Regions from separate parts of the Arthrobacter sp. 10L424 genome, predicted to be linked through region 1. Evidence: predicted binding sites of a transcription regulator. Region 1 holds the regulator's gene; the other holds the start of a gene.

What was found. The regulator LexA, encoded in region 1, represses DNA repair genes until DNA is damaged. The targets are predictions, from matches to a motif close to TCGAACANNTGTTCGA.
Region 2: the regulator LexA is predicted to act here: its motif matches at 4,128-4,143, upstream of AC1DC5_RS06935 (LexA family protein).

What each region holds. Positions count from the first base shown of each region.
Region 1 is NZ_JBFTJH010000004.1:185,079-191,140, forward strand. Features, by position in the region: gene hflX (GTPase HflX) at 1-766, shown strand, start outside; gene AC1DC5_RS10620 (ATP-dependent DNA helicase) at 759-2,930, shown strand; gene lexA (transcriptional repressor LexA) at 3,139-3,888, opposite strand; gene AC1DC5_RS10630 (LysM peptidoglycan-binding domain-containing protein) at 4,230-4,676, shown strand; gene AC1DC5_RS10635 (histidinol-phosphate transaminase) at 4,817-5,935, shown strand; gene hisB (imidazoleglycerol-phosphate dehydratase HisB) at 6,001-6,062, shown strand, end outside.
Region 2 is NZ_JBFTJH010000003.1:285,437-291,498, forward strand. Features, by position in the region: gene AC1DC5_RS06915 (S1C family serine protease) at 1-177, shown strand, start outside; gene AC1DC5_RS06920 (AfsR/SARP family transcriptional regulator) at 690-1,652, shown strand; gene AC1DC5_RS06925 (dihydrofolate reductase family protein) at 1,668-2,285, opposite strand; gene AC1DC5_RS06930 (Y-family DNA polymerase) at 2,398-3,690, opposite strand; gene AC1DC5_RS06935 (LexA family protein) at 3,683-4,114, opposite strand; gene AC1DC5_RS06940 (DUF2975 domain-containing protein) at 4,615-5,046, opposite strand; gene AC1DC5_RS06945 (class I SAM-dependent methyltransferase) at 5,300-6,004, shown strand; gene AC1DC5_RS06950 (SDR family NAD(P)-dependent oxidoreductase) at 6,062-6,062, shown strand, end outside.

The DNA.
Region 1 (6,062 bases):
CCGGATCCGCACCCGGATGGCCAAGCTTCGGCGTGAAATCGCCGCAATGAAGCCGGCCCGGGAGACCAAGCGCGCCAACCGCCGTCGTAATTCCGTGCCGTCCGTGGCGATCGCCGGGTACACCAACGCCGGTAAGTCCTCGCTCCTGAACCGGCTGACCGACGCCGGTGTCCTGGTGGAGAACGCCCTGTTCGCCACCCTGGACCCGACGGTCCGCAAGGCCGAAACCTCAGACGGGCTGGGCTACACCCTTGCCGACACCGTGGGGTTCGTCCGGTCGCTGCCGACCCAGCTTGTGGAGGCGTTCCGCTCCACCCTGGAGGAGGTTGCCGATTCGGACCTGATCCTGCACGTCGTGGACGTCTCGCACCCGGATCCGGAAGGCCAGATCGCTGCCGTCCGCAAGGTGTTCAGCGAAGTCGACGCCCGCAAGGTGCCCGAAATCATCGTCCTGAACAAGGCCGACGCCGCGGATCCCTTCGTGATCGAGCGGCTGAAGCAGCGCGAACCGCGCCACGTGGTGGTGTCGGCGCGCACCGGCGAAGGCATCCCGGAGCTACTCAAGGCCATCAGTGAAGGCATTCCGCGGCCCAGCGTGAAGCTGGAGCTGCTCATCCCCTACAACCGCGGGGACCTGATCAGCAAGCTGCACGAAGCCGACGCCGAGATCCTCAGCCTCGACCACGAGGAAGCGGGAACCCGCGCCGTCGTAATGGTGCGCGAGGGACTGGCCGCTGAACTGGATTCGTTCATCAGCAATGACTGAGGCAGCGGTGACCGGGGCGGACACAGGCACGGGCGACCCGGCGGGGGAGGACGACGCAGGAACCGGGGCTGCAGGAACCGGGGCTGCAGGAACGGACGCCGGAGAACGTCCGGCACGTTCGGGCGGCAGGACCGGCGGGGAGTTCGTTATCGAACTCCTCGACCGGGCCGTGTCCGGGATGGGCGGCCAGAGCCGCGACGGCCAGCACGAAATGGCCCGGCAGGTGGCGCAGGCGATTGACAGCGGCGACCACCTGCTGGTCCAGGCCGGCACCGGCACCGGCAAGTCACTCGCCTACCTGATCCCCCTGATCGCCCATTCGCTCGTCAGCGACAAGCCCACGCTGGTCTCCACGGCCACGCTGGCACTGCAGACCCAGATCGTGGGCCGTGACCTGCCCCGGCTGCTGAAGACCATCACCCCGGCGCTCGACCGGCCCGTCAAAGTCGCCCTCGTCAAGGGCCGGTCCAACTACGTGTGCCGCCACAAGCTCGAAGGCGGCTTCCCCTCCGAAGAACCGTCGGAGGGCCAGCTCTTCTCGCTCGGCGAGGACACCTCCGTGCCGCACTTCGCCGCGGCCATGGGCGGTCCGTCCTCCCAGCTCGGCAAGGAGGTCGTCCGGCTGCGCGAGTGGGCCGAGGACACCGTGACAGGGGACCGCGACGAACTCCTGCCCGGCGTCACGGACCGCGCCTGGCGGCAGGTCTCCGTCACCTCCATGGAGTGCCTCGGCGCGCAGAAATGCCCCCTGGCAGCCGAATGCTTCAGCGAACTGGCCCGGCAAAACGCCGCGGACGCCGACGTCGTGGTCACCAACCACGCGATGCTGGCCGTCAGCGCCTTCGAAGGCCTCGCCGTGCTGCCGGAATACGACGTCGTGGTGGTCGATGAAGCCCACGAGCTCCAGGACCGCGTGACCGGCGCCGTGTCCGGCCAGCTTTCTGTGGCCATGGTGCACGCCGCCGCGTCCGGGGCACGGAAGCACGCCGGCATCACCGTGGACGCGCTGAACAACGCCGCATCCAACCTCGAACTTGCCATTGAGGGCGTCCCCAGCGGGCTTATGCCCAACGGCCTCAACAGCGAACAGCTGGACTGCGTGGACCAGTTGCGGGACGCCTGCCGCGCCGCGCTCTCGGATTCCAAGGGGGACAGCGCGAACACGGCCGACGGCGGCCGCCAGCTCGCGCGCTCCCGGCTCATGGTGATCCTGGAACTCTGTGAACGGCTGCTGGCAGCACGCGAGAACCGCGAAGTGGTCTGGTTTTCCCGCAACAGCACCTTCGACCCGCAGCAGGGCTACTCCCAGCCCGACGAGTCCGCCCCGGCGCTGGTCAATATCGCCCCGCTCAGCGTTGCCGGGCGGCTCCGCGAGGGCCTGTTCGCGGACCACACGGTCATCCTCACCTCGGCCACCCTGGCGATCGGGTCCGCTTTCGAACCTGCTGCCGGCGGCCTGGGCCTGGTGGGTCCAGGCGCCCCGAGCTGGACCGGCGTCGACGTCGGCTCTCCGTTCGAATACCCCAAGCAGGGCATCCTGTACGTTGCCAAGCATCTGCCCAAGCCCGGCCGCGGCACGTCCCCGGAAGCGCTCGACGAACTCGAGAAGCTGATCCGGGCCTCCGGCGGCGGGGCGCTGTGCCTTTTCTCGTCGCGGCGCGCCGCCGAGGACGCTGCCGAGGCCTTGCGGCCACGGCTGGACATGAGCATCCTCTGCCAGGGGGATTCCACCATGACGGCGCTGGTGAAGCAGTTCGCCGACGAGCCGGACACCTGCCTCTTCGGCACCATGTCCCTGTGGCAGGGCGTCGACGTGCCGGGGACCTCCTGCCGCCTCGTAGTGATCGACCGGATCCCGTTCCCGCGGCCCGACGATCCCCTGATGACGGCGCGGTCCCGGGCCGTGGCCCAGGCCGGCGGCAACGGCTTCATGAGTGTTTCCGCGACCCACGCTGCCATCCGTCTGGCCCAGGGCGCGGGCCGACTGATCCGCACGACGACGGACAAGGGTGTGGTGGCTGTGCTGGACTCGCGGCTGTCCACCGAACGCTACGGGGGATTCCTCCGCGCCGCCCTGCCGCCGTTCTGGCCCACCACGGACCCCGCCATCGCCGTCGCGGCTCTGGAGCGGCTCGCGAAGGAATCAGGGCAGCCCGCCACGTAGCCCCGCCGGGTTGGGACCCTGCCGGGACATGTGACCGGGCCGGGATGCGGGTCCCCGCGGCGTCCGCGGATTTTCCGGGACCCTGCCGCCGCCGGGGTGCCAGTAACCGGGAGGAACGCGAAAGGCCCCGTCCGGCGTGAACTGGTCAACGCCGGCGGGGCCGTGTTCGCAGGGACTGGGCAGCTCTGAGCTGCCGGGAGGTTCAGTCCTAGAGGGAGCGCAGCACCGAGACGACTTTGCCCATAATGACGGCATGATCGCCGAGGATGGGCTCGTACTGGGTATTCTGCGGCAGCAGCCAGGTGTGGCCGTCACGCTGGCGGAAGGTCTTCACTGTTGCCTCGTCATCCAGCAGGGCGGCCACAATGTCACCATTGACAGCATCGCCCTGCCTGCGCACCACCACCCAGTCACCGTCGCAGATGGCCGCATCGATCATCGAGTCACCGGCGACCTTGAGCATAAAGAGCTCGCCGTGGCCCACCAGCTGGCGGGGCAGGGGCATAACGTCCTCAACCACCTGGTCGGCCAGGATCGGTCCGCCCGCGGCGATCCGGCCCACCAACGGCACCATGGCGGTATCCGTGGCACTGGCCAGCTCCGAAACAGACAAGCCGCCGACACTGCGCAGGCCGCTGGACTTCTCGACGCCTGAAATTTTCGCGGTTCCCTCATCGAGGGTCAACGGCATCAGCACTTCCATGGCCCGAGGGCGCTTGGGATCACGCCGCAAGTAGCCGAGCTTCTCGAGCTGCGAAAGCTGGTGGGTCACGCTGGAAAGGCTCGCGAGGCCCACCGTGTCGCCGATTTCGCGCATGGACGGCGGGTACCCGTTGTCCGTCACGGAGCGCTGGATGGTCTCCAGAATCTTCTTTTGCCGGACGGTAAGGCTCTTGGGTGGCCGGGCTGCCTGCGGGCTCCGCTGGGTGGCCCTGCCGCCAGTGGCTTGTGCTGCCATGTTCGCCAACGCCTTTCCGTTCCGCCCGGCCGCTGTGGCTGCAGCTGCCGGGAACTTCCGGCCTGAAATGTCAGACCCTGCTGATCAACTGCAGAAGTGGTTGTTCTTTGACTCAAACGTAGGCCAGCCACACAGCTTTTTCAAACATTTGTTCTAGCGAGTCTCGACAATGTTCGTCAATAAGTGCTAAAACAGAACTAGCAAGATTCGAATATGTGTTCTAGTTTGGCGCAGTTCGGTTGGAACAGGTTATTCGTCTCTTTGTTCGAAGGTCAGGCCGGTTGGCGGCGGGTACGTGGAGTACGCCGGGCGGCACAGTATGGTCCAGGAGGGCTCAGTTCATGTCAGCATCAAGCGCGTTTCACGACACTTTCGGCCGCGACTCATTCGGCGACTATGGCCGGCCCGGCACCGGCAGCGGCACAGGTCAGCCCGGCCAGTCCGGCCCCAGCGGTCGTGCCGAACAGGCAAAGCAGGCGCCGCTTAAGCTCACCCGGCGGGGGCGCTTCGTCTTCATTGGGGTGCCGCTCATCCTGCTGGCCGCACTGGTTCTCTCCTTCAGCGGATTCCTCAACGCCCCGGCAAAGGCGGCGGACTCTGCCGCCGAGCTGTCGTTGACACCCACAGTCTCGGTAACGGTGCAGCCCGGCGAATCCTTGTGGGCCATCGCCGAGGCAGTGGCGCCCGAGCGCGATCCCCGCGACGTCGTCGCCGACATCATCCAGCTGAACAACCTCGAGGCCGCCCGCGTCGTGCCGGGCCAGGCGCTCTTCATTCCGTCCAACTAGTTCGTTCCGGCCAGGCAGCTCCATCCAGATAGCTCAGGGGTCCCGTCGCTTGAGGGTCTCGAGGCGTTCCGCAGGGCGCCGACAGCCCCGCAAAGCGTCACAGTTTCCGGGCCCGCCGCGAACTCACTTAAACTGGACAAGTGACTGACCAGTTAGAGCGCCTGAACCGACTTCCCCTCCGGACCAACCTGCGGGGCCTGACCCCCTACGGGGCACCGCAGCTGGACGTCCCCATCCTGCTCAACGTCAACGAGAACACCCACGGCGTCCCGGCCGACGTCCTCGCGGCCATCTCCGACGCCGTCACCATTGCCGCCGCCGGACTGAACCGCTATCCGGACCGCGAATTCACGGAACTGCGGGAGGCGCTGGCCGAATACCTCGGGCACGGACTGGCCGCGGACAACATCTGGGCCGCGAACGGCTCCAACGAGGTTCTCCAGCAGATCCTCCAGGCCTTCGGCGGTCCCGGCCGCACCGCCCTTGGTTTCCCTCCCACATACTCCATGTACCCGCTGCTGGCTTCCGGCACGGACACCGGGTACATCGCCGGGATCCGCGCCGATGACTACGGGCTCAGTGCCGAGTCGGCCGCCCGGCAGGTCCGCGAACTCCAGCCGAACATCGTGTTCCTCTGCTCCCCGAACAACCCCACCGGCACCGGGCTTGGCCTGGACGTCGTCGAGGCTGTCTACGAGGCCGGCGAGGCCAGCCAGACCATCGTTATCGTCGATGAGGCCTACCACGAGTTCGCCCACAACGGCACGCCCAGCGCGCTGACGCTGCTGCCCGGCCGGGAACGGCTGATCGTTTCGCGCACCATGAGCAAGGCCTTCGCCCTGGCCGGAGCCCGTGTCGGCTACATGGCGGCAGCCCCGGAGGTCACCGACGCCCTGCGCCTGGTCCGGCTCCCGTACCACCTCTCGGCCATCACCCAGGCGACAGCCCTGGCCGCCCTGCACCACCGGGTCGCGCTGATGGCCGACGTCGAGGACATCAAGCGGCAGCGCGACAGGATCGTGGCCGAACTGCAGCGGATGGGCCTCAAGCCTGCCGCCTCCGACTCGAACTATGTCTTCTTCGGCGGTCTGGACAACCCGCACGAGGTCTGGCAGGAACTGCTGGATGCCGGGGTGCTCATCCGCGACGTCGGCATTCCCGGGCACCTTCGTGTCACCGCCGGGACTGAGACGGAAACCACAGCCTTCCTCGAAGCCCTCGAGCGGATCCTGGCCGGCCGCGCAGTGCAGCGCGCCTAGACTTAACCCAGGACATCCACCCTGCCCTGTTCGCCGGGCACCGTCGTCATCCAAAGGACACCCACATGAGCACCACCGGAACAACCGCTGCCGAGGGCCGGACCGCACGCATGGAACGGACCACCAG
Region 2 (6,062 bases), on a different contig from region 1:
GGACTCCGGCCCGGCGATGTGCTCCTCAGCGTCGGCGAAAAGGCAGTTTCCAATGCCGAGAGTCTTCAAAGACTGCTTTTTGCTGAGGCGATTGGCATGCCCCTGGAGTTGTCGGTCCTGCGCGACGGCGCGGAAACCACGGTGACCACCGTTCCCGAGGAGATGTCCGAGGAATGATGGATTTTCAATGCAGTTCCGAATTTCTAAGGGAATGCGGCTGGAAAATTTTTCCGTACGCAGGCGGGGTGAACTGTCGTTTGGCAGCGGCCGGAAATATGCAGAAATAGCCCGCGCCGCTGAATTCTCGGTGAGGTGCGGCAGGGCGGCTCACGCACCTACTCACGGGGGGAAGTTCCGTTCAGCAACTGGCCTTCGGCCCCTCTGCGGCGACGCCACCGCCCCTGTTCGTGGGTCCGCAAGGGGTTTGGATTCACCTACCCGACGAAGTCGGGCCGACTGGGTGCGGCGATACTTGCCACCGGTTCAGAGTACTCACATTGTTTTCGGGCGGTACTTGGTGGCGCTCAAGGGTGTACTCGACTTTCCTCACGGTAAAGGAACGGGTAGCTTCATTGCTTGTTGTGCTGCGCTTTGCGTGTCACCGTTTCCGTAGAAAGTCGGACGGAAATGAGTCTCAGCACGCGTTTCAATAATTCCTTCCGACTCTCCGAATATGGATTAAGTTCTAAATGGGGAAATCGGAGATCAATGTGGACAATTTGGGCGTAAGTGCGCCAGCAATTTCGGTCCGGCTATTCGGGACCTTCGAAATCCGGAGAAATGGCGCCGTACTCACGGCCGCGGACATGGGCGGCTGCAAGCCCCGACACATCCTGGAAATTCTCCTGCTGAATCTGGGGACCCCTGTCTCCAAGACGCGCCTCGTGGAGATCCTGTGGGGACCACGGGCCAGCAGCGGCGCCGTCGCCAACCTGGAGAGCTATGTCAGTGGTATCCGCAGGGCGATCCAGCCGGGCAACACCAAGACGGGACCTCTGCGCACAGCGAACGGCGGCTATGTACTGGATCCGCAGCTGGTGGAGCTGGACCTGTCGGAGTTCCAACAGCTGGTCCATGCGGCCCGGCAGTCCGCCCCGGCCGAGGCTCACGAGCTGGCCCTGCAGGCCCTGAAACTCGCCGATGAGCCGCTGCTGGGCTTTGAGCTCGTGGCCGATTGGGCTGAAGATGCCCGGACGCGGCATGCTGCCGAGAAGGTTGCCGCCCAGATTCTCGCCGCCGAGACCGCCGCTTTCCTCGACAAACCACAGCTGACCATTTCGCTCGCACAGGCGGCCATCCAGTCCGAACCGCTCAACGAACGTGCCTGGACCATTCTTGTCTCGGGGTATGAACAGGCCGGACTTCCGGTGGAGGGGCTGTCAGCCTACGAACGCTGCCGCCGGCTGTTTGACCGCGACCTGGGCTGTGCCCCTGGTCCGGCCTTGCAGGCCGCGCATTTGAGGCTGCTGCGGCAGCGCGCCGAGGGAAACACTGAGCTTTCCGAAGTCCTGGCGGCCCTGCTTTACCTGGGGGAACGTCTGCATGGCCCCAAGCGCACGCAGTTTGCCGCCGAGGAATCCCGGCGCATGCACGAGAATGCCGGCCGGGTCCTCGATTCATTCCTTCAGCAGGCGCTTGCCGCCGCCGTCTGACTGGGTGTGTCTGCCCTACTGGTTGCCGACGGACATATCGCCGACGCCGGGCGTGCCATCGGCGAGCGCGTAGCGCTGGAGCACGGCACCCATTGGTGAAGCGACCACCGGCTCGATGAGTCTGAGGTTTGTCGGGACCACTCCGTCGGCGAAGACCTTCTTCCCACTGCCGAGGAGGATCGGATAAACCCAGAGCGTGAGCCGGTCGAAGAGCCGCTCGGCGAGCAGGGTTTGTACGAAGTTGAGACTGCCGATGACGTGGATGTTGGTGTGCCGGTCGCGCAGTTCTCGCACGGCGGCGACGACGTCGGGTCCGAGCAGTGTGGAGCCGGCCCACTCCAGGTCCGGCGCCTGGCGTGAGGCCACGTATTTCGGGAGCCGGTTGAACAGCCGCGCGATGTTCCCGTCAGCGTGCGGCCAGTACGCGGCAAAGATGTCGTAGGTCCGGCGTCCCAGCAGCAACGCGTCCATCCCCGCCATTCCTGCGTCGATCTGCTCGCCGACCACCTTGTCTATGAGCGGCGCCTGCCAGCCCCCGAACGCGAAACCGTTGTTAGGGTCCTCCTCCGGCCCGCCTGGCGCCTGCGCGACGCCGTCGAGCGTCGTGAACAGGTCGATATGGATGAGTCCCATGCCGTGCTCCTTCTGTGCCGCCCGTCGTCGGCCGGCGACGGAATCACTTCGAGGCTGGCACACGTGCCCGGTGCGAAGCAACGGTGTTTATCGGCGCTGTTTTCGGGGGCAGTCACGCGGCTTTGACGACGGGGAGCTCGGCCCAGTGCGTCGTGTAGCGCGGAGACAGCATGTCGCGTTTCATGCTCCAATCAGGTCCGCCCCGGATTCCGGCGTAGCCCAGGCCGATTGACCCCCGCCCGTATCTTCGGCTGACGTCCTCCAGCAGCGGGCCGATGCCGCGTTGCTCGTGTGGATTCTCGAACACCGCCAGGGGCGCCTGGTTGCCGGTGGGGCGCAGATCGGTGACCATGATGCCCGCGCGGACGTACTTGACGCCGTCGTCAATCCGGGGGAGCAGGGCGTAGGCTGCCCTCGCCAGGAGAACGGGGTCGGCGGTGGGCATCGGCAACGGCACGCAGACGGAGGGGTTCGAGCTGCTATCCGGGTTGTAGTAGGACGTGGCGGCGAACGCTGTCAGCACCTTGGCCTGCAGCCCGTGACGCGCCAGCCGGGCGCTGGCCTGCTGGCCGTAGACGCCCAGCACCTGGCGCAGCCCGGCGCCGGTGGTGATCGGAGCCGCGAAGGACCGGCTGAAGATGAGCTGGTCGCGGCCGGTTCGTTCCTCTTCCAGGGGGATGCACGGCGTCCCGTTGAGTTCGAGGACCGTCCGCATCAGCACCACCGAAAACCGGTCCCGGATCCTGATGGGGTCCGCACGCGCGAGGTCCAGCACGGTGTGGATTCCCTGTGCGTTCAGGCGTTTGGTCAGCCGCGCGGCCACACCCCAGAGTTCGACCACGGACAGACCCGCCATGAGCTTCTCGCGCTGGGCGGCGGGGACAGCGTCCCAGTGGCAGACGCCGTCGAACGCCGGATTGTGTTTCGCCCACTTGTTGGCGAGTTTCGCCAGGGTCTTGGTGCCGGCGATCCCGACGCAGACGGGGACTCCGACGTTCCGGCGCACCGCCGTTTTCATGGTGTGGCCCAGGCGCTGCAGTTCCTCCGGGCTGCCGTTGACGCCAAGGAAGGCCTCGTCGATGCTGTAAACCTCCAGCCAGGCGGAGTAGCGGCCGAGGAGCTCCATGACGCGGGCGCTGATGTCGCCGTAGAGCTCATAGTTGCTGGAACGCGCCACGAGCCCCCATTCCTTCGCCCGGGGTGCGAGCTTGAACCAAGGCTCGCCGAGGGGGATCCCGAGGGCCTTCGCTTCAGGGGAGCGGGTGACAGCGCAGCCGTCGTTGTTGGAGAGCACCACGAGCGGACGTCCCTCCAGGGAGGGGTCGAAAGCGCGTTCGGCGCTGGCGTAGAAGCAGTTCACGTCAACCAAGGCGATGCTGCCCCGGCCGGGGGTAGCCCTAGACATGGTGCAGGCAGCGGGTCGCGACGCCCCAGACGACAAGGTCCGACAGCGCCGGAACCCTGATGTCCGGGTAGCGGGAGTTGTCGGCCTGCAGCACTGCGCCCGCGGCCGTGATGCGCAGCCTCTTGACCGTGAGCTCGCCATCAAGGACCGCGACGACGACACAGCCGTCGCGGGGCTCGAGCGCGCGGTTTACGATCAGCTCGTCGCCGTCGCTGATCCCGGCGCCCTCCATGGAGTCCCCGGACACCCTGACGATGTAGGTGCTGGTGATGTCCTTGATGAGGTGTTCGTTGAGGTCGATGCGGCCGTCGAAGTAGTCCTGGGCCGGAGAAGGGTAGCCTGCGGCAACCGGCACTGGCGAGATCAGGACCGACAGAAGAGAAGTGCCCGCGTCTATCACGCGGGGCCCAATGATTACGCCCACAACACACCTTTATTCGAATATATGTTCGATACATTCAGTGTAGCCCCGGGCGCTGACATTGAGCAGACCCGGGCGCCGGCGCGGGCCTTCGTCGGACGGCTTGAACGCCAGTGGGACAGCCTGGGCCGTGCGGCGGCCTCAGTCCACGGCCGGCCGTTGCGACCGCAGGATTTGCAGGTACTGAACAGATCGTCGAAGGGGGCAGAAATGTGATGGCCCGATCTGTAGGGTGACTGCATGGATGAAACGCCGCGATTCCGTTCACCGCGATGGTGGCCTTGGGCCGTTGCGATCCTCCTCTTGATCACCGTGAACATAACGCTTCTGGGGTATAGGAGCGGCGAGTGCGTTGACTACACAATCGAGTCTGGCGCTACGAGCATGTGTACTAGCGGCCCCGCCCTCAGCATGGATGGCACGTGGATTTTGGCGACGGTGAGCGTGGTCGCCGTCGTCTACTTCGCGGGGCGCCTCGTGCACGCAGTTAGAGCCCGCAGGGACTAACCTGTCACGGCAGAGGTAACGAGAGAGCTCGCTGCGATCAGCGCGATGAGCCCTCCGGCGATGAGTCCAAGCATCACACCTGGGGGCGTGTATGCCAGTACGTTGAGAGCGATGAACGCTGCCACGACCAGCGCGAGGAAGGCGAGGAGACAACCAACCATCGCGCGTTGCCATTTGTCGGTTGATGGATCGAATTTGTGGTCGCGGGCGCATATGACCAGCCGCAGTCCAATGACGGCGATGGCTTGCCAGCAGGCAATTGCGCAGATTCCCCAGATGATGGCAGGAACCGCGAGGGGCTCGACTTCCGGGAAGACAGCAACTGCTCTCTCCACCGCGGAGGGGATGATCCATACCTGCGCGAACACGGACATGAGCAGCAAGATGCGAAGTCCCGCAATCAGCGCGAACGAGGTTCGACGAGTCATCTGCGCCTCCTGCCGCTGCCTGGTTACCGGGAAAAGTCACTGCCGTCCCATCACATTACCGACGCCTTAGCCCTGATACACCAGCTCTATCTGCATATTCGCCCCGCATCCGGCAACCTTTCACCTCGACGGCTGGAGCCGGAGCTATTCGATAAAGGGGCAAGTTACCGGAAGTTCCATGGTCGGGCGGCTCTTGCTTGCTAGGGTCAACCCTGTTGTCCCGCCCGTAAGAATCCGCCTGAAGGGAATAGACATGAAATCCGACCATTATGACGATTTCGCCGAGAACTACTCGGCTGAAAATGAGTCCAGCCTCCTCAACGCCTACTACGAGCGCCCGGCGATGGTGGGCCTTGCCGGCGACGTGACCGGCCACCGGGTCCTGGACGCAGGGTGCGGCTCCGGGCCCCTGTCCGCGGCACTGGGCGCGAAAGGCGCAGTCGTGACCGGCTTCGATTCCAGTCCTGCGATGCTGGAATTGGCAAGACAGCGTTTGGGCGCGGACGCGGACCTGCACGTGGCCGACCTCAGCAAGCCGCTGCCTTTCGCCGACGGCTCCTTCGACGACGTCGTCTCGTCCTTGGTCCTGCACTACCTGGAAGACTGGTCGGCACCTCTTGCCGAACTGCGGCGAGTGCTGAAGCCGGGCGGGCGCCTGATCCTGTCGGTCAACCACCCCACGGTCAGCGTGGTCAACTATCCAACCGAGGACTACTTCGCCACCCGCCAGTACTCGGAGGATTACGAGTTCGACGGCGAACCGGCGGTCCTGACCTTCTGGCACCGGCCCCTTCATGCGATGATCAGCGCCTTCACGTCGGCGGGATACCGCGTAGCCGCCGTGAGCGAACCAGAGCCAGCTCCGGACACGCCGCACGAACTCCTTCCGCCGCGCATCCTCAAAGGCGAGAGGACAGCGTTCCTGTCCTTCATCTTCTTCGTCCTCGAGGCAGACTGAATCCGCACGCGAACCGCCAATGAACGAAGTGCCCCGCACTGCGGCTAGCCTGAGCGGA